Cystobacter fuscus: one gene and its partner. The protein of the gene in region 1 interacts with the protein of each later gene in a pairwise test. Links are inferred from orthologs where the notes say so. Each region holds a gene or a part of one and is shown on either strand. Other genes may lie near its edges.

Region 1 (8,982 bases):
CTCGGCGAGCGTGCGATGCATGCACTGCTCGACATCCCGCACGTAGCGGCGCACGTCCTGGCGGTGCTCGGGCAGCAGGAAGATGGGGTAGCCCACGAGCTGCCCGGGGCCGTGGTAGGTGACGTCGCCGCCCCGATCCGTCTGGAACAGGCCGATGTGCTCCTCGGCCAGCCGCGCATCGTCCGCGACGACGTTCTCGCGTTTGGCGGCCCGGCCCAGGGTAAGCACCGGCGGGTGCTCGAGCAGCAGCAACACGTCCCCGCAGAGGCCCTGGCGCCGGGTCTCGCCGAAGAGCTTCATGAGCTGCAAGCCATCCTCGTACTCGACCTGACCGAGCCGATACACCGTCAGAGTGTTCACGTGTCTCCCTTGCCCGGCCCCGGAGTCGCCCGCCGCCAGGAGCCGGGGGGAATCCGCGCCAGGAGCGCCTTCAATTCATGTCCGGTCCGAGGTGAACGGGCGGCCTCCTCGGCGAGCGCGGTGAGCGCCTCTTCGGACAGGTGGAGCTCCTCCCGGGCGGAGAGCTGTCGCCGGGCGATCTCCCGCAGCAGCTCGACGCCGGGCGTCTCGAGCACGACGAGCAGCTGCACCTGCTCCAACAACGACAGGGAGAGCGCGCCGCGAGTGGCCTCGGAGAGCGAGGCCGTGGTGGGCACGAAGAGGCGGCCCGTGTCCGACACGAGCTCGGGTCCGGGAACCACCGCGCCCCCCCGGGCGGACATCACCACCGTGCGCTGGGGGTGACGACTCAGGAAGGCCCCGAGCGCGGCCTGCCCGGCGGAGGGCAGCCGATCCACGTCCTCCACGAGCAGCGTGGCCTCCACCGAGGCCCGATCGATCGACTCCGGAGTGACGACCTCACCCCGCCCCGCCTCCGCGAGAGCCCGCAGCCAGGTGCTCTTCCCCGAGCCCTCGGGACCGAGCACCAGCACCCGACGTCCCCCCGCCGCCAGCCCGCTCTCGAGCCGCGCCCGGGCCTCCGCTTGTCCCAGCAGTTCCTGGGTGACGGGCCGCGACGCCCGGGGCCGCGCGGACGGAGCACGCGCCGTCACGCCCCCCAGCAGCGAGCTGGACTCTCCGATGCAGGCCGCGCAGATGAACGCGCCGGCGGGACCCGCCACCAGCGGCCCCACCTCGGTCCGGGGCCGGCAGCAGAAGGAGCACCACGCCTCGAGCGCGGGATCGGCCCGGGTCGGCCCTCGCTCGATGAACATGCCCTCCCGCTCCAGCGACGGCGGGGAGGACACGGCGGACGGCGCGGGCGGTTCCTCCCGCCGCGTCCCCACGCTCTCCGCGGTGAGGACGGCCGACCGCATCACCTTCACCGCCAGACCCACCGGGTTGGCGCGGCGATCCACGGCCAGCGAGGCCTCGCGCAACGCATCCTGGAGCGTCGAGGAGTCCTCCTCGAGCACCCAGGTACTCCCCTCGTGCACGTCGTCCTCGTCATCGTCCTCATCCGAGGACACGACCGGGACGGGGAGCGAGGGCTCGCTCTCCCCCGCCTCCAACCGGCGCAGTTCTGCTTCCAGGTCGGTGCGGGAGGGATCCAACCGCAGGGCATAGCGCAGGAGCTGTTCCGCCCGGGCCCGGTTTCCCCCGCGCCGGCACAGCTCGGCGGCGCGTTGGAACAACTCGATGGCCCGGCGCTTGTCGCCGCCGAGTTCCGCCGCCTGGGCGGCACGGATGACGTCGCGGACGTTCTCGGCCATGGGCCCGTACTCCTTCGCGAAGGCCGACGGCCGTCAGGCCATGGCCAGGAACAGCATGTCCGGATGCTCCAGGTACTTGATGACCTCGTAGACGAAGTCCGCGGCCATCTGGCCGTCGATGACACGGTGATCGGCGGAGATGGAGATGTTCATCATCTCGCGCACGACCACCTGGTCGTTCTTGTCCACCACGGGCCGCTTGCGCATGCGGTGGATGCCCAGGATGGCCACCTCGGGGTGGTTGATGATGGGCGTGGCGAAGATACCGCCCGACTGCCCGAGCGAGGTGATGGTGAAGGAGCCTCCGGTCAGCTCGTCCATCTTCAGCTTGCGCTCGCGCGCCGCGGTGCTCAGGCGGAGGATCTCCTCGGCCAGCTCGCGCAGGGTGAGTCGATCCGCGTTCTTGATCACCGGGACGGTGAGCCCCTCGGGGGTGGCCACCGCGATGCCGATGTTGAACTCGCCCCGGACGACGAGCTCCTGGGCGGCCTCGTCCATCTGCGCGTTGAGGTGGGGGAACTTCTTCATCGCCGCGATGACGGCCTTCACGATGAAGGGCAGGAAGGACAGCTTCGTCTTGTCCCCCGTGGCGGCCAGGCTCTCGTTGAGCCGCTTGCGCAGGGCGACGAGCTCCGTGGCATCCGTCTCCTCGACGAAGCCGAAGTGGGGCGCGGTGAACTTCGAGCGCACCATCTTCTCGGCGATCTTCTTGCGCAGGCCACGCAGCGGGATGCGCTCGTCGGCCCGGCCCGAGACCACCGGGGGAGCGGCCGGACGCGCGGCGGCGGGGGGCGGTGACACCTCGTTGCGCGAGGAGGACGCGCCCGCGATGGCCGCCTTCACGTCCGCCTTCATCACGCGGCCCTGCGGCCCGGAACCGGCGATCTGCGAGAGATCCAACCCGTGCTCGCGCGCCATGCGGCGGGTGAGCGGCGTGGCGAGCACCTTGGACGCGGACGCGGCCTCCGGAGCCGAGCTGGCCGCCGCGGCCACGGGAGCGGAGGGAGCGGGAGCGGCCGCCGGAGCCCCATGGCCAGCCGAGGCCTGGGCGGGCGCGGAACCCTCGAGCTCGAGCGTGACGAGGAGCTGGTGCACCTTCGCCATCTCGCCTTCCTTGCCGTGCGTCTGCACGACCCGGCCGGCCTTGGGGCTGGGAACGGTCACCGTGGCCTTGTCCGTCATCACCTCGGCGAGGGTCTGGTCCTCCTTGACCAGGTCACCCGCTTTGACGTGCCACTTGACCAGTTCACCCTCCTGAACACCTTCGCCAAGATCAGGAAGCTTCAACTCGAAGATCGCCATTCGGGTTCCGTTTCGGGATGAGGAGAGGAAAGGCGTCAGGTGCCGCTGGCGAGCCCCAGGCGCTCACGCTCCATGAGGCCCTTCATGAAGAACTCGGCGGCGCGGTAGCTCGAGCGCACGAGCGGGCCGGAGGCGACGTAGAGGAAGCCGAAGGACTCGGCGAGCTGCTTGTAGGCCTCGAACTGGGGCGGGCTCACGAAGCGCTCCACGCGCAGGTGGTACTGCGAGGGCTGGAGGTACTGGCCGAGCGTCAGCACGTCCACGCCCGCCGAGCGCAGGTCGCGGAAGGTCTGCTCCAGCTCGGCGTCCGTCTCGCCCAGGCCCACCATGACGGAGCTCTTGGTGTAGAGCCGCTCGGGGCGGTTCTTGAGGTACTCGAGCACCCGGAGCGACTGGCGGTAGGTGGCGCGGCGATCGCGCACGGTGGGGGTGAGGCGCTCCACCGTCTCCACGTTGTGGGCCACCACGTGCGGCCGGGCCTGGGCCACGGTGTCCAGGTCCTGCTCCTTGCCCTTGAAGTCGGGGATGAGCACCTCGACGATCGTCTTGGGCGAGTGCTGGCGCAGCTCGCGGATGGCCGAGGCGAAGTGGCTCGCGCCCCCATCCGGCCGATCATCCCGGTTCACCGAGGTGACCACGATGTACTCCAGGTCCATCTCCTTGACGGCCTGGGCCAGGTGGATGGGCTCCATCGGATCCAACGGCGGCGGCGCGCCCACCTTCACGTGGCAGAAGCGGCACGCGCGCGTGCACACCTCGCCCATGAGCATCACCGTGGCGGTGCCACCACCCCAGCACTCGGCGATGTTCGGGCAGCGCGCTTCCTCGCACACCGTGGCCAGCTTCGTGCGGCGCACGATGGACTTCACCCGCTCGTACCCCTCCCCGTGAGGAAGACGCACCTTCAACCACTCGGGCTTCCGAGTGGATTCGGCTACCTGCGGCAGGGGAAAACGATCGGGAGTCGCCATGGGTCGCGGGCCTTCTACGGTTGGGGCGAAAGCAGGGTCAAGCGGGAAGCCTTGACGCGATATGTCAGCTCTCGCGCGGATTCAAATGCATCTCCCTTCTAACGCGTCCCACCATTCCAGGCAGCGCGCGTCCGCCCCGGAACACTCGCGCCTCCCGCACACCCGACCCGCCCGGGTGATGAGAGGCTCGGCCACCCGGCGGGCGAGCACCCCCTCCCCACCAACCAGCCCCCCGGACATGCAACGGCCGCCCGAGACGGAGTCGTCCCGGACGGCCTGAGTGAAGCGAGCGCGGAGCGCCCGGCTCAGATGTGGATCGGGTGACCCAGGGTCATCTCGGCGCCTTCCTTCATGATCTCCGAGAGCGTGGGGTGGGCGTGCATCGTGTGCGCGAGCTCCTCGGTGGTGATCTCCAGGCGGAGCGCCACGCAGGCCTCGGCGAGCAGCTCGGTGGCGTGCGGGCCCACCAGGTGGACGCCGAGCACCTCGTCGTACTTCTTGTCCGAGACCACCTTCACCAGACCGATGGCCTCGTTGGAGATGGAGGCCTTGGTGACGGCGGAGAACGGGAAGATGCCCGTCTTCACGTCGTAGCCGCGCTCCTTGGCCTTCTTCTCCGTGAGGCCCACGGATGCCACCTCGGGGTAGCAGTAGGTGGCCGACGGCGTCAGGTCGTAGTTGATGGGCGTGGGCTTCTTGCCGGCGATGTGCTCCACCGCGAGCACCGACTCGGCGCTGGCCACGTGGGCGAGCATCGGCGTGGGGATGACGTCACCGATCGCGTACACGTTCGGCTCGGTGGTGCGCATCATCTCGTCCGTCTTGATGAAGCCACGATCGGCCTTGATGGACGTGAAGTTCAGACCGATGTCCTCGGTCACCGGGGCGCGGCCCACGGCGGACAGCACGTACTCGGCCTCGATGGTGCGCGTCTCGGTGCCCACGGTCATGGTGAGCTTCACGCCGTTGGCGCTGCTCTCCACCTTCTCCACCTTGGCGCCGGTGTGCACGTCGATCTTGCGCTTCTTGAAGTGCTTCTCGAACTCCTTGGAGACGTCCACGTCCTCGATGGGCAGCAGGTTGGGCAGGTACTCCACCACGGAGACCTGGGTGCCCATGTGGTTGAAGACGGAGGCGAACTCGCAGCCCACCGCGCCCGCGCCGATGACGATGAGGCTCTTGGGAATGCGATCAATCGTGAGGATGGAGTCGCTGTTGAGCACGCGCTGGTGATCCACCTGCACGTTGGGCAGCGACTTGGGCACCGAGCCCGTCGCGATGATGATGTTCTTGGTGTCCAGCGTCTGCTTGGAGCCGTCGTCGGCGGTGACCTCGACCTTGCCCTTGCCGGCGATGCGGCCATGGCCCTTGAAGACCGAGATCTTGTTCTTCTTCATCAGGTAGTCGATGCCGTTGGCGGCCTTGGTGACCACCTTCTGCTTGTGCTCCTGGACCTTGGCCCAGTTGACCACCGGCGCCGGCACCTCGATGCCGAAGTCCGCCGCTTCCTTGATGTGATGCAGGAGCGAGGCGCTCCACAGCAGCGACTTGGTGGGGATGCAGCCCCGGTGGAGGCACGTGCCACCCAGGCGCTTGTCCTTCTCGATGAGGGCCGTCTTCAACCCGAGCTGCGCCGCCCGGATCGCACCGACATAACCCCCCGGGCCCGAACCGATGATCACCACGTCGAAAGTCTCAGCCACGAATGCCTCCGGGGTGGATGTAACCGCGCGGCGCTGATAACCACCCCTCCCGGCTGGAATCAAGGAGTTTGCACCTTGCGACGCTTCCCCGTCCGATCACTCCTCCTGATGACGCTCGCCCTGGTGGCCTTCGCGCGCCTCTATTACGTCACCCACAGGGAGCCAGAAGGAGGGCCCGCCCCCGTGCCGCCCCGCGGCATCCCGTCCACGCCCTCCCCCGGTACCCCGATCTGCCCGACTCTCGAGAAGTCCCTGGAGAACGTCCTCAAGGCGCCCGAGGACGCCACGGCCCTGGCCTCGGCTCGGCGGGAACTGGACGCCTGCCCCACCCCGCCCGTTCGGGCGTGCGAGCTGGGCCCGGCCCTGGATGCCCGCTTCCCATTGACGGCCGGAATGGCTCCCGCTCGCGAGCTGCTCGACCTGCTGTGTCAGCGCTGCCCCTCCGGCGCCAACCCCTGCGAACAAGCCGTCGTCCGCGCGGTCATGGCCGAGAGCCGGGGGGGAACGCCCCCGCCCGCCCTTCCCCTCTGGTACCTGGAGCACGCCGGCCCGGGAACCCGGGGGGCCTGCGCCGAGGTGGTGCGCACCCTACTCGCGCCCGCCGCCCTGGACGAGGAACCCCCGACGCGGGAGCGCAGGACCTGGCTCGAGCAGCTCACCCCGGTCTGTGCCCGCGAGGGACGGGTGTCCTCCCCGCTGCTGCGGGCCGTCGTGGTGCAAGGTGACGTGCCTGCCCTGGCCTCGCTCGTCCAGACGGCGATGCCCGCCACCACGACCGCCGTGCTCGAGCCGGACCGCGTCGTGGGCCCCGAGGGGGCGGAGCGAGCCTTCGATGGGCAGGAGTCCACGTCCGTCTCCCTCACGGCGGCGGAGCAGTCCCCCCGGTGGCGCAAGGACGGCGCGCTGAGCGCGGTGTTCTCGCCTCCCGTCCAAGCCCTGACGGCCCTGCGCGTGCGTGCGCGCGGCCCGGGCCTGCTGCGGGCCGTGGTCCGGGTGGAGGAAGAGGTGGGGATGAGCGATCCGGACACGCGGACGAACTTCGTGCGCCCCCGGGTCTGCCAGTTCCAGGGCACCGGGCAGTGGGAGTCCTGCGCGCTACCGGCCGCCCTCCTGAACGTCGAGGCGCTCAGTGTCTTTCCCACGAAGAGTTCACTTTCGTTGATCGACGTGGAAATCCGTGTAACGCGCTGAGGGCCGAGGCGTTGGAGCGGGCACCATGCGAACTTCCCTGCTCGTCCTGACCCTGCTCTCCATGCCCGCCCTCGCCGCGAGTCCCCTCACGGGGCTGCTCGCCGAGTACGAGACGGGCCCAGCCGCCATCTTCCAGAACGATGGCCGCTATGGTCCCTCGGGCACGTCCTATTCGGCCGAGGATCTCCAGCAGAACGCCACCCTCTACCGCACCTGGCGCGCCGCCGTGGAGGCACGCCTGGGCGCGCGTCATGGCCTCATCCTGCTGTACGCCCCGTTCGACGTGACCACGCGCGCGACGCTGTCGCGGGACATCGACTTCCGCGGAACCGTGTTCCCCGCGGGCACCGTGGTGGACAGCCGCTACCTCTTCGATGGGTTCCGCGGCAGCTACCTCTTCCGGCTCATCGATGGGGAGCGCTTCAAGTGGGACATCGGCGCGAGCGTGCAGATCCGCAACGCCCTGGTGGGATGGGGCGCGGTGGATGGCTCGCGCTACTCGCAGGAGAGCGACATCGGCGTGGTGGGCGCGCTGAAGACCCGGCTGCGCTACGAGCTGCCCTCGCGCGTGTGGGCGGGGCTGGAGGCCGACGCGCTCTCCACCTTTGGTCTGGTGGGCAACACCACGGGCGGCATCTACGACGTGGCCCTGACGTTGGGTGTTCCGCTGAACACGCGGGGCGACGTGAATGCCTACGCGCGGCTGCGGCTGCTCGGGGGCGGAGCGGACGTGACACGCCGCGACATCTACAACTGGGGCAACTTCGGCTTCGCGGTGTTGGGTGTGCAGGCGGATCTCGTGTCCCTGGTGGAGAGGGGCCTCTCGACACCGTGACGCGGCGGGAACATGGTGCGGCGCCATGGACTCGCCCACTTCCCGCACCGTCACCGGCCACATCGACGTCCACCACCGGGGTCATGGCTTCCTCATCGTGCGGCCCAGCAACACCTCCGAGGGTCTCTCCGCCTTCATCCCTCCCCCGGAGCTGAGGCACCACCTGGCCGACGACGTCGTCTCCGCGAGAATCACCCGCGCGGAGGACGGCCGGTGGCGCGCCAGCGGCTTGTCGGTCGTGCACCGGCCCCGCCAGGAGCTCTATGGCGAGGTGGTGGTGCGCGAGGAGCGTGTGCTGCTCCAACCCGACCGGGACGTGGGCGCGGGCGCCTGGCCCCTGGAAGCGGAGGGCATCGAGGTCCAGCCCGGCGACGCGGTGGTGGCCCGCATCGACGAGGACAAGGTCCGGTTGGTGCGCAAGCTCGCGCCCGGAGTGGACCGCTCCCTGGAGCGCCTCCTGCTGCGCCATGGCCTGCGCCGTGAGTTCGGTCCGGAGGCCCACGCCGAGGTCCCCCAGGTCCTCGCCCGGCCGCTCACGCGGGAGGGCCGGAGGGATCTGCGCGAGGTGCCCACGGTGACCGTGGACGCGCCCATCACCCGCATCATCGATGACGCGCTCTCCGTGCTCCCCGCGGGAGGGGATGGCGCGCTGCGGCTGTTCGTCTCCATCGCGGACGCCGCCGAGTTCATCCCCGAGGGCTCCGCCCTGGATCGCGAGGCTCGCGAGCGGGCCACCAACGTGTACCTCGGGGACACCCTGCTGCCCATGCTCCCCGAGGCGCTGGCAGCGGGCTCGCTCAGCCTCGTGCCGGGCGAGGAGCGGCTGTGCGTCACGGTGGAGCTGCGCATCGATCCGGAAGGACGGGTCACCTCGGTGGATGTCTACGAGAGCCTGCTGCGCTCCTGGGCGAGGCTGAGCTACACCGAGGTGACGGCGTACCTCGACCAGGGAGAGGTGTCCGAGCCGATGGCCCGGGTGCGCGAGGCGATGCCGTGGTTGCGCGCGGCGGCGGCGCGGCTGGCGGTGGCGCGGGCGGGACGCGGGGGCATCGACCAGACGCGCGACGAGGCCCACTTCACCTTCGATGAAGTCACGGGCGAGGTCTCGGGCATCGAGACCGAGCGACCCACTTCGGCGCATGCGCTCGTCGAGCGCTTCATGGTGGCCGCCAACGAGGCCATCGCCGGCTGGCTCGTCGAGCGGGGCCTTCCCGCCCCCTTCCGCGTCCAGGGAGAGCCCGAGCCCCAGGCCGTGGCGGACCTGGATG
Region 2 (9,113 bases), 5.9 Mb from region 1 along the record:
ACCCGGGAATGCCCTTGGCCGCCACCGTGGCCAGCGGCCCGGCCGCCAGAGCGTTGACCCGGATACCCTTGGGCCCCAGATCCCGGGCCAGGTAGCGCACCGCGGACTCCAGGCCCGCCTTGCACACGCCCATCCAGTCGTAGATGGGCCAGGCCACGCGGTTGTCGAAGTCCAGCGCCACGATGGAGCCGCCCTTGGGCATCAGGGGCAGCACCGCCACGGCCAGCTCCTTGAGGGAGAAGGTCGAGATGCGGAACGCCGTCTGGACGCTCTCCCAGGGGGTGTTGAGGAAGTTTCCGCCCAGGGCGTTCTCGGGCGCGAAGGCGATGGCGTGCAGCACGCCGTCCACCCGGCCCCAGCGCTGGCGCAGCGCCTCGGTGAGGGCCGGGAAGTGCTCGGGATTGGACACGTCCAACTCCAGCACCTCGGTGCCCTCCTTGAGGCGTTTGGCGCTGCGCTCGGTGAGCGAGCGCGCCCGGCCGAAGCCGGTGAGGATGATCTCCGCGCCCTGCTCCAGCGCGTGCTCGGCGACCCCGTAGGCGATGGACTGGGGAGTGAGAACTCCGGTGATGAGGAGCTTCTTGCCCTGCAGCAACATGCGAAGGCCTTTCTGACGAAAGAAAGTGAGAGTGCCAGGGGGTTTACCACTCCCCGAGCCCCGGGTAAGCCAGGAAGACGTCCGAATCCGGCGACCCCCGGGCCCTCCCGAGGTGAAGTTGTGCTCACGCCGCGCATGAAACCTGCTGTTCCCGGGGAACTCAATCGTAGGGGCGAGCGAGGGCACTCCCAATAAATCTTGCCGAAAACCCCCCAACGGGGCGGCCTTCCAGTAAAAGGCAGCACGCCATGGCGAATTTCCAGGACTCGTATCTTTCTGGCGGAAACATCGACTTCATCGAGGGGCTCTACGCGCGCTACCTCGAGGACGCATCCAGTGTGGACTCGAGCTGGCGCGAGGTGTTCGAGCGCACCAACGGCGCCGGCCGCCCCATCTTCAACCCCACTCCCATCGAGCCCCCCGCCCCCGTGGTGCCGGGCAAGGACGCCAAGGCCGGCAAGGCAGCCCCCGCCGCCGCCCAGGCGCTCGCCCCGCAGACCCGGCCCACGGTGGCCTTCGAGCAGGACATGAAGCTGCAGGCCCGGGTGGATCAGGCCATCTCCGCCTTCCGCCTGCGCGGCCACCTGCGCGCCAACCTGGATCCGCTCCGCCGTCCGCGCCCGCCCATGGAGCACGTGGCCGACGTGGGCATGGCGGACGACAAGCACTTCTCCGCCACCGAGCTCGAGCAGATGGTGGAGAGCTCCAACGTCTTCCCCGAGGCGCGCGTCAAGCTCAAGGAGCTGCTCGGACGGCTGCGCCGCACGTACACGGGCTCCATCGGCGTGGAGTTCATGCAGATGCTCGACAGCGAGCGGCGCCGCTGGCTGATGAAGCGCATGGAGTACACCGAGAACCGCACCGAGTTCCCGGCGGCGGAGCAGCGCCACATCCTCGAGAAGCTCTCCTACGCCGAGGGCTTCGAGAACTTCCTGCACACCAAGTACATCGGCGCCAAGCGCTTCGCGCTCGATGGCGGCGAGGCGCTCGTGCCCATGATGGACGCGCTGCTCGAGGTGGGCGGCGGCATGGGCCTCAAGGAAGTCGTCATCGGCATGGCCCACCGCGGCCGGCTCAACGTGCTGACGAACATCCTGGGCAAGAAGCCGGATCAGATCTTCAGCGAGTTCGACGGTCCGCAGGATCCCAAGAAGCACATGGGCCGGGGCGACGTGAAGTACCACATGGGCTTCAGCTCGGACCACACCACGCGCGGCGGCCAGGGCATCCACCTGTCGCTGGCCTTCAACCCCAGCCACCTCGAGGCGGTCAACCCGGTGGTGGAGGGACGCGTGCGCGCCAAGCAGGATCGCAGCGGGGATGGCTCGCGCACCCGGGTGATGCCGGTGCTCATCCACGGCGACGCGGCCTTCATCGGCCAGGGCGTGGTGGCCGAGACGCTCAACCTCTCGCGGCTGCCGGGCTACGAGACGGGCGGCACCGTGCACCTGGTCATCAACAACCAGGTGGGCTTCACGACGGACCCCGAGGAGTCGCGCAGCTCCATCTACTCCACCGCGCTCGCGCAGATGCTCGACGTGCCCGTCTTCCACGTGAACGGGGACGATCCCGAGGCGTGCGTCCACATCGGGCGGCTGACGGCCGAGTACCGGCAGACGTTCAAGAGCGACGTGGTCGTCGACCTCGTGTGCTACCGGCGCTACGGGCACAACGAGGGCGATGAGCCGTCGTTCACCCAGCCGGAGATGTACGAGATCATCCGCAAGCACCCGACGGTGCGCACGCTCTACGCGCAGCAGCTCGCCAGCCAGGGCCGGGTGTCCGCCGAGGAGGCCGAGGCCCTCAAGCAGCGCTGCATGCAGGAGTTCGACGCGGCGCTCACCCGCGCCCGCGCGGAGAGCCAGTTCAAGGAGCCCAACGCGCTCGACGGCCTGTGGAAGCCCTACAAGGGTGGACCCGAGGCGGGCGTGCCCGAGGTGCGCACCGCGGTGGACAAGGAGAGCCTGCGCGGCACGCTCGCCAGGCTGGCCCAGGTGCCCGAGGGCTTCAACGTCCACCGCGACGTGGAGCGCACGGTCATCAAGAAGCGCCAGTCCATGGTCCAGACCGAGGAGCTGCAGTGGAGCGAGGGCGAGTCGCTCGCCTACGCCACCCTGCTCTCCGAGGGCTACACCGTGCGGGTGAGTGGTCAGGACGTGGAGCGCGGCACCTTCAGCCACCGCCACGCCGTGCTCCACGACGTGCAGACGGGCAAGGAGTACGTGCCGCTGCGCCAGTTCCCCACGGGCAGGGCCCACTTCGACATCCACAACAGCCCGCTGTCGGAGATGGGCGTGCTGGGCTTCGAGTACGGCTACAGCCTGGACGTGCCGGACGGCCTCACCATCTGGGAGGCCCAGTTCGGCGACTTCGCCAACGGCGCGCAGATCATCATCGATCAGTTCATCGCCGCGGGTGAGAGCAAGTGGCGGCGGCTCAGCGGCATCACGCTGTTCCTGCCCCACGGCTACGAGGGCCAGGGCCCCGAGCACTCCAGCGCCCGGCTCGAGCGCTTCCTGAACCTGGCGGCCGAGGACAACATCCAGGTCGTCTACCCCACCACGCCCGCGCAGATCTTCCACCTGCTGCGCCGCCAGGTGCTGCGCCCCCTGCGCAAGCCGCTCGTGGTCATGTCGCCCAAGAGCATGCTGCGTCTGCCCGAGGCCACCAGCAAGCTGGACGAGCTCGCCACGGGCTCCTTCCAGGAGGTCATCGCGGACAAGGTGGACCCCGCGGGCGTGACTCGGCTGCTGTTGTGCTCGGGCAAGGTCTACTACGACCTCGTCAAGGAGCGCGACGCGCGCAAGGACACCTCCATCGCCATCGTGCGCGTGGAGCAGCTCTACCCCTTCCCCTTCGACGAACTGTCGGGCCTGCTGGCGAAGATGCCCAAGCTCACCGAGCTGTTCTGGGTCCAGGAAGAGCCGCGCAACTCGGGAGCCTGGCACTTCATCTTCCCCCGCCTGCACGACCTCGTCGCCACCCGGGGACAGAACCCGGTGAAGTTGGGCTACATCGGCCGCGCGGAGGCCGCCAGCCCCGCCACCGGCTTCACCCAGACGCACAAACTGGAGCAGCAGCTCATCGTGGAGGAAGCCATCCTCCGAGGAACCAAGAATGGCCGTTGAATTGAAAGTCCCGCCCCTGGGCGAGTCCATCACCGAAGCCGTCGTCGGCAAGTGGAACAAGAAGAAGGGTGAGTCCGTCTCCGTGGACGAGCCCCTCGTCGTCCTGGAGACCGACAAGGTCACCATCGACGTGCCCGCCCCCGCCGCCGGCGCCATCGCCACCATCGCCTTCAAGGAGGGCGACAAGGTGCGCGTGGGTGATGTGCTCGGCACCATCGAGGCCGGTAGCGGCGCCAGCGCCTCGGCTCCCGCGCCGCAGCAGGCCGCCGCTCCCGCTCCCGCTCCCGCCGCCGCGCCCGCTCCGAGCGCCACCGCCGACACGCGCATCACGCCCACCGCCCGGAAGATCGTCGAGGAGAACAACCTCGACGTCTCCCAGCTCAAGGGCACCGGCGCCGGCGGCCGCATCACCAAGGAGGACGCGCTCGGTCAGCTCAGCCGTCCGGCCCCTGAGGCCACCGCTCCCGCGCGCGCTCCGGCTCCCGCCGCTCCCTCCGGCCCCCGCCCCCGCGCGGACCGCGAGGAGCGCGTGAAGATGACGCCCCTGCGCCGCCGCGTCGCCGAGCGCCTGCTCCAGGCCCAGTCCAACGCCGCCATCCTCACCACCTTCAACGAGGTGGACATGGGCGAGGTGATGGACCTGCGCAAGCAGTACAACGAGAAGTTCCAGGCCAAGCACGGCGTGAAGCTCGGCTTCATGAGCTTCTTCGTGCGCGCCGCCATCGAGGCGCTCAAGACCTTCCCCCAGGTCAACGCGGAGATCGAAGGCGAGGACGTCGTCTTCAAGCGCTACTACGACATCGGCGTGGCGGTGAGCGGCTCGCGCGGACTCGTGGTGCCCGTGCTGCGCGACGCCGACACCCTGTCGCTCGCGGACATGGAGAAGAAGATCGGTGACTTCGGCGTCCGCGCCAAGAACGACAAGCTCACCCTGAACGATCTGCAGGGCGGCACCTTCACCATCTCCAACGGGGGCACCTTCGGCTCCATGCTCTCCACCCCCATCCTCAACCCGCCCCAGACGGGCATCCTGGGGATGCACAACATCGTGGAGCGCCCCGTGGCCCGCAACGGCCAGGTCGTCATCCGGCCCATCATGTACCTCGCCCTCTCCTACGACCATCGCCTCATCGATGGCCGCGAGGCGGTGCAGTTCCTCGTGCGCATCAAGGACTGCATCGAGGATCCCACTCGGCTCCTGCTGGAAATTTGAAACAACGTCAGACGCCACTAGTCTGGAAAACAGGGCAACCGACTGGACAGCCGATCGGCTGCCCGCCAAAAATATCCAGAGTCACCCGACGGACGGGGGACGGGCAACGAACCGGTCTCACCGAGACCGGTTCCTGACGAGGAAGCATCAATGGCAACTGGCACCGTGAAGTGGTTCAACGACGCGAAGGGTTTCGGATTCATCGTGCAGGACTCGGGTGGTGAGGACGTGTTCTGCCACCACACCGCGATCAACATGGATGGCTTCCGCACCCTCGCCGAGGGGCAGAAGGTGGAGTTCGAGGTGTCGCGCGGCCCCAAGGGCCTGCAGGCCCAGAACGTGCGCGCCACCACCTGAAAGCCCCCAGCCACTGCTCACGGCAGATGGACTGAAGACAGAAGGCCCGGCCCCTCGACAGAGGAGCCGGGCCTTCTGCTTTCGCGCGCACGCGGAAGAGGTCGCCTACTTCTGGAGGTGGCGCTTGAAGTGGCCCATCACCCACTCGTACTGGCGCTGGGTGACGAGCGGATCCGGTACCATGTGCGTCAGCCCGCTGAGCGGCAAGAACTCGTGGTACTTGCCCGCACGGAAGAGCGCGTCGGACAGCTTGAGCGTGTGGAAGAAGTACACGTTGTCATCCGCGGTGCCGTGGATGAGGAGCAGCGGAGAGATGGGCTTGTCCGCGTCGCGCGCGTAGGTGAGCAGGGAGCTCTTCTCGTAGGCCTCGGGGTGCTGCTGGGGCAGCCCCAGGTAGCGCTCGGTGTAGTGGGTGTCGTAGTCGAGCCAGTCCACCACGGGCGCCCCGGACACGGCCGCCTTGAAGACGTCCGGACGCTTGAGCGCGGCGAGCGCGGCCATGTAGCCACCAAAGCTCCAGCCCTCGATGCCCACGCGCGACTCATCCACCTCGGGCACCGCGGCGGCGAGCGCGTGGACGGCGTTGGCCTGGTCCTCCAGCGTCACGCCGGAGAAGTCCAGGTGCACCGCGCGCTGCCACTGCGCGCCCCGCAGCGGAGTGCCCCGGCCATCGAAGCGGGCGATGAGGTAGCCCTGGTCCGCCATCCACTGCGACAACAGGTGCGGCGCCATGCTCTTGTGGACGACGGTGACGGTGGGGCCCGCGTACACCTCGACGATGACGGGCAGCTTCTCCCCCGGCTTCGCGTCACGCGGGCGCACCAACGAGGACTGGAACATCAACGGGCCCAGCTCGCGGAACTCCACGCGCGGCGTGAAGGGCGGCTCCACGGCCACCGAGGGCAGCTCCCCCACCCGCGAGCCGTCCGCGCGCGCCACGTAGGTGCGCGGCATCGACGTGAGGCTCGAGTGGGTGAAGAGCAGCAGCGCGCCCGACTTGGACACCGTCCCGGTCTCGACGGCCTCGCCCGCGGTGCCCGGACGCACCTGCTCCGGAGCCCCGCCGTCCTTCACGCGCCACAGGTAGCTCTCGGAGGGGTTGGGTCCGCCGTTGAAGTAGAGCACGCCCTCCTTCTCCAGGTAGCGCACGAACTCGCGCAGGCCCGCCTCCGGCTTCACGAGCGAGCGCGTGAGGGAGCCATCCGCGCCACGCAGCTCCACCTCGGGACCGCCGTTGCGCTCCGTGTACCAGAGGAAGCCCGAGCCATCCTCGAGCCAGTGCGGGAACGACTGATCCAGCTCGAGCCAGGCGTCATCCTTCTCCGTGAGCAGCTCGCGCGTGGTGCCGCTGGCCGGGTCCACCGCGAGCAGCTTCTGCTCCGTCTGGGTGCGGTTCTGCACGAGCAGCGTGAGCGGCCCCTTCTTCGGCCACACCACCGTGGCGAGGTACGGGTAGGCCTGCGCGTCCCACTTCACCCAGACCGTGTTGCCTCCCGACACGGGGATGACGCCCAGGCGCACCCTGGCGTTCTCCTTGCCCGGGCGGGGATAGGCGGGGGTGTCCGCGCCCCGCTCGGGGTGCATCACGTCGATGAGCGAGAGCTTCTCCACGCCCGAGGTGTCCGACTCCGTATAGGCGATGAAGCGCGCGTCCGGGCTCCACCACCAGCCGGAGTAGCGGCGCATCTCCTCCTGGGCGACGAACTCGGCCAGGCCATGGGTGAGCAGGGGCGAGCCCCCCTTGGTGACCTGGCGCTCGGTGTTGGAGGCCAGCTCCAGGCGGTAGACGTCGTTGTCGCGCACGTACGCCACGTGCTTGCCGTCCGGGGAGAAGCGCGGATCCACGATGCCCTCGCCCGTCTTGAGCTCCAGGGACTTTCCGCTCGCGCGCTCCACCAGGTAGAGCTTGCCCGACAGCGGCACGAGGATGTTCGAGCCGTCCTCGGACAACTGGTACGAGGTGAAGCCCCGGGCGCTCACGCGCATGCGCTCGCGGCGGGCCTTCTCCTCGGGAGACAGGGTCTCCTCGGCGCCCTTGAGGATGGACTCGGGGGTGAGCACCTCCCGGGCCTCGCCGCTCGCCACGTCGAAGGCGAACAGCGTCTGGATGGGCGCGCGGGGCTGACCGCGCAGGAAGAGCACGGTCTTCTCGTCGGGGGTGATGCGGGCCGCCAGGGGACGGCCACTCATGAAGCGGCGCGTCTCGGCGTAATCACGCAGGAAGGAATCGGTGGCGGAGGGCATGGGCTTGGTCGGGGGGTGCTGTTTCAGTGCGGGAGCGCAGGAGACGAGCAACGCGGCGGCGAGCAGGAGTCGCATGGGAGCAAGGCGCATGGGAAGCAGGGCCATTCTTCCTTTGGGAGGAAAGGCGCGCGCAGCCTACACTCCCGTCGGCTCATGGACGATTCCCAGCGACACCTGCGTCTGGCGGGCATCATCCGGCTGGCGCTCGGTGGCGGGCGGGGGCCGAGAGACGCCTACGTGTTCGATCCACACCGCCTCGCGCTCCCCGCCTGGGCCTGTGCCCTGGGCGAGGACGGGCCTCCGGCGCTGCTGGTGACGTTGGACCGGCACCTGGATCTGGTGGTGCCGGCGACGCCCGCGGCGGTGCCGGATCGCTCCGCGGGACTGCGCGCGCTCGATGAACACGCGCGCTGGCACCTCGACGTGCGCAACTACGATCACATCCTGGCGGCCATGGAGGCGGGACTCGTGGGCGATGCCCTGGTGCTCGCGCGGGCAACTCCTCGCGGCGCGTCCACGGCGGAGCACTACGTCGACACGCGGGGGCGCTCGCACCGCCTGGTGGTGGTGCCCACGGTGGACCGGGCGGCGGAGGCCTGGGCCTCGCCCGCGCCGGGAGACCGCGTGCGCGAGGTACTCGAGGCCGCCGAGCGGGTGCTGCTGGACGTGGACCTGGACTGCTTCACGAGCCTGAGCGACGCGGACCCCACCACCGTGCTGCCCTGGCCCCGGGAGATCATCCGGGAGTACCTGCTCCCACCGGACTCGGAGTGTTTCTGGGAGGCCGTCCTGAGCCGCTGCGTCGCGCTGACCCTGGCCCGGGAGCCCCATCACTGTGGGGGACTGCTCGCCTCCGGCAGGCTCTTCCAGGACGTGGCCGAGGTGCTCTTCCGCGAGTTGCTGCGCACCCAGCCCCCCTGACACCCTCTCCGAGCCCTGTTCGGGCCCGCCTCCAGAAGCCCTCCTTTTTGGAGCCCCCGACCCAGCTGGCGACCAAGTCGGGACTTCCTGGTTAACATCCGCCTGGCAGCGGAGTATTCAAGCAGCCATGGGAGGCCCCGGGCGCGTCCCTGTCTTCCCCGCCCCTCTCTCTGGGAGAATGACCCGGTCTCATGAACGGCTCACACCCGCAGACGGTCATCCCTCCGCAGCTTCCTCACCGGGTGTTCCTCGTCATGGCGACGTGGAGCGTCCTCTTCTCGCCCGTCACCGCCTACCTGTTCGCGCTGGCGCTCGGGTTGTCGGCCGAGGAGATGTCCTGGAGCCTGCGCTACCTGCTGCCCCTCTTCATCCTGCTGGGCTCCGTGGGCGTGCCCTGGCTCATCGCGTTTCCGCAGCTCCAGCACAACCTGGGCGCGCGCCCCGGGGAGGAGCCCCACCACTACCTCGTGCGCCTGTACAAGCTGCCCTGGAAGCTGTCGTTGCTGTGCGGCCAGGGCAGTCAGCTGCTCGGAGGTCTGCTCTTCAGCCTGATCCTCCTGGTGCGCTTCCACAAGGATCCGCTCCTGCTCGGGGCCGAGTGCCTCATCGCCGTCACCCTGGGGTACGCGATGGCCCTGCCCGCCGCCCTGCA

The links.
Region 2: the proteins of lpdA (region 1) and odhB interact in binary tests that used the Escherichia coli proteins (3 or more experiments, as listed by UniProt). The link is inferred for Cystobacter fuscus from one-to-one orthologs.

The regions. Positions count from the first base shown.
Region 1 is NZ_CP022098.1:4,607,108-4,616,089, reverse strand. The notes cover bases 3,490-6,358. They hold lpdA (dihydrolipoyl dehydrogenase), read right to left. Parts: upstream 5,689-6,358; coding sequence 4,291-5,688; downstream 3,490-4,290. Other genes in these bases: CYFUS_RS19025 (hypothetical protein), read left to right, coding at 5,764-6,358; lipA (lipoyl synthase), read right to left, coding at 3,490-3,985. Also shown: lipoyl(octanoyl) transferase LipB, read right to left, coding at 1-360; CYFUS_RS51735 (ClpX C4-type zinc finger protein), read right to left, coding at 357-1,712; CYFUS_RS19040 (dihydrolipoamide acetyltransferase family protein), read right to left, coding at 1,746-3,014; more of lipA, read right to left, coding at 3,050-3,489; more of CYFUS_RS19025, read left to right, coding at 6,359-6,879; CYFUS_RS19020 (hypothetical protein), read left to right, coding at 6,905-7,714; CYFUS_RS19015 (ribonuclease R family protein), read left to right, coding at 7,740-8,982. UniProt on the Escherichia coli protein: Lipoamide dehydrogenase is a component of the glycine cleavage system as well as of the alpha-ketoacid dehydrogenase complexes.
Region 2 is NZ_CP022098.1:10,537,816-10,546,928, forward strand. What follows is about bases 2,828-5,827. They hold odhB (2-oxoglutarate dehydrogenase complex dihydrolipoyllysine-residue succinyltransferase), read left to right. Parts: upstream 2,828-3,715; coding sequence 3,716-4,939; downstream 4,940-5,827. Other genes in these bases: CYFUS_RS42755 (2-oxoglutarate dehydrogenase E1 component), read left to right, coding at 2,828-3,726; CYFUS_RS42765 (cold-shock protein), read left to right, coding at 5,090-5,296; CYFUS_RS42770 (DPP IV N-terminal domain-containing protein), read right to left, coding at 5,402-5,827. In the rest of the region: enoyl-ACP reductase FabI, read right to left, coding at 1-598; more of CYFUS_RS42755, read left to right, coding at 847-2,827; more of CYFUS_RS42770, read right to left, coding at 5,828-7,645; CYFUS_RS42775 (UPF0489 family protein), read left to right, coding at 7,694-8,461; CYFUS_RS42780 (methyl-accepting chemotaxis protein), read left to right, coding at 8,653-9,113. UniProt on the Escherichia coli protein: E2 component of the 2-oxoglutarate dehydrogenase (OGDH) complex which catalyzes the second step in the conversion of 2-oxoglutarate to succinyl-CoA and CO(2).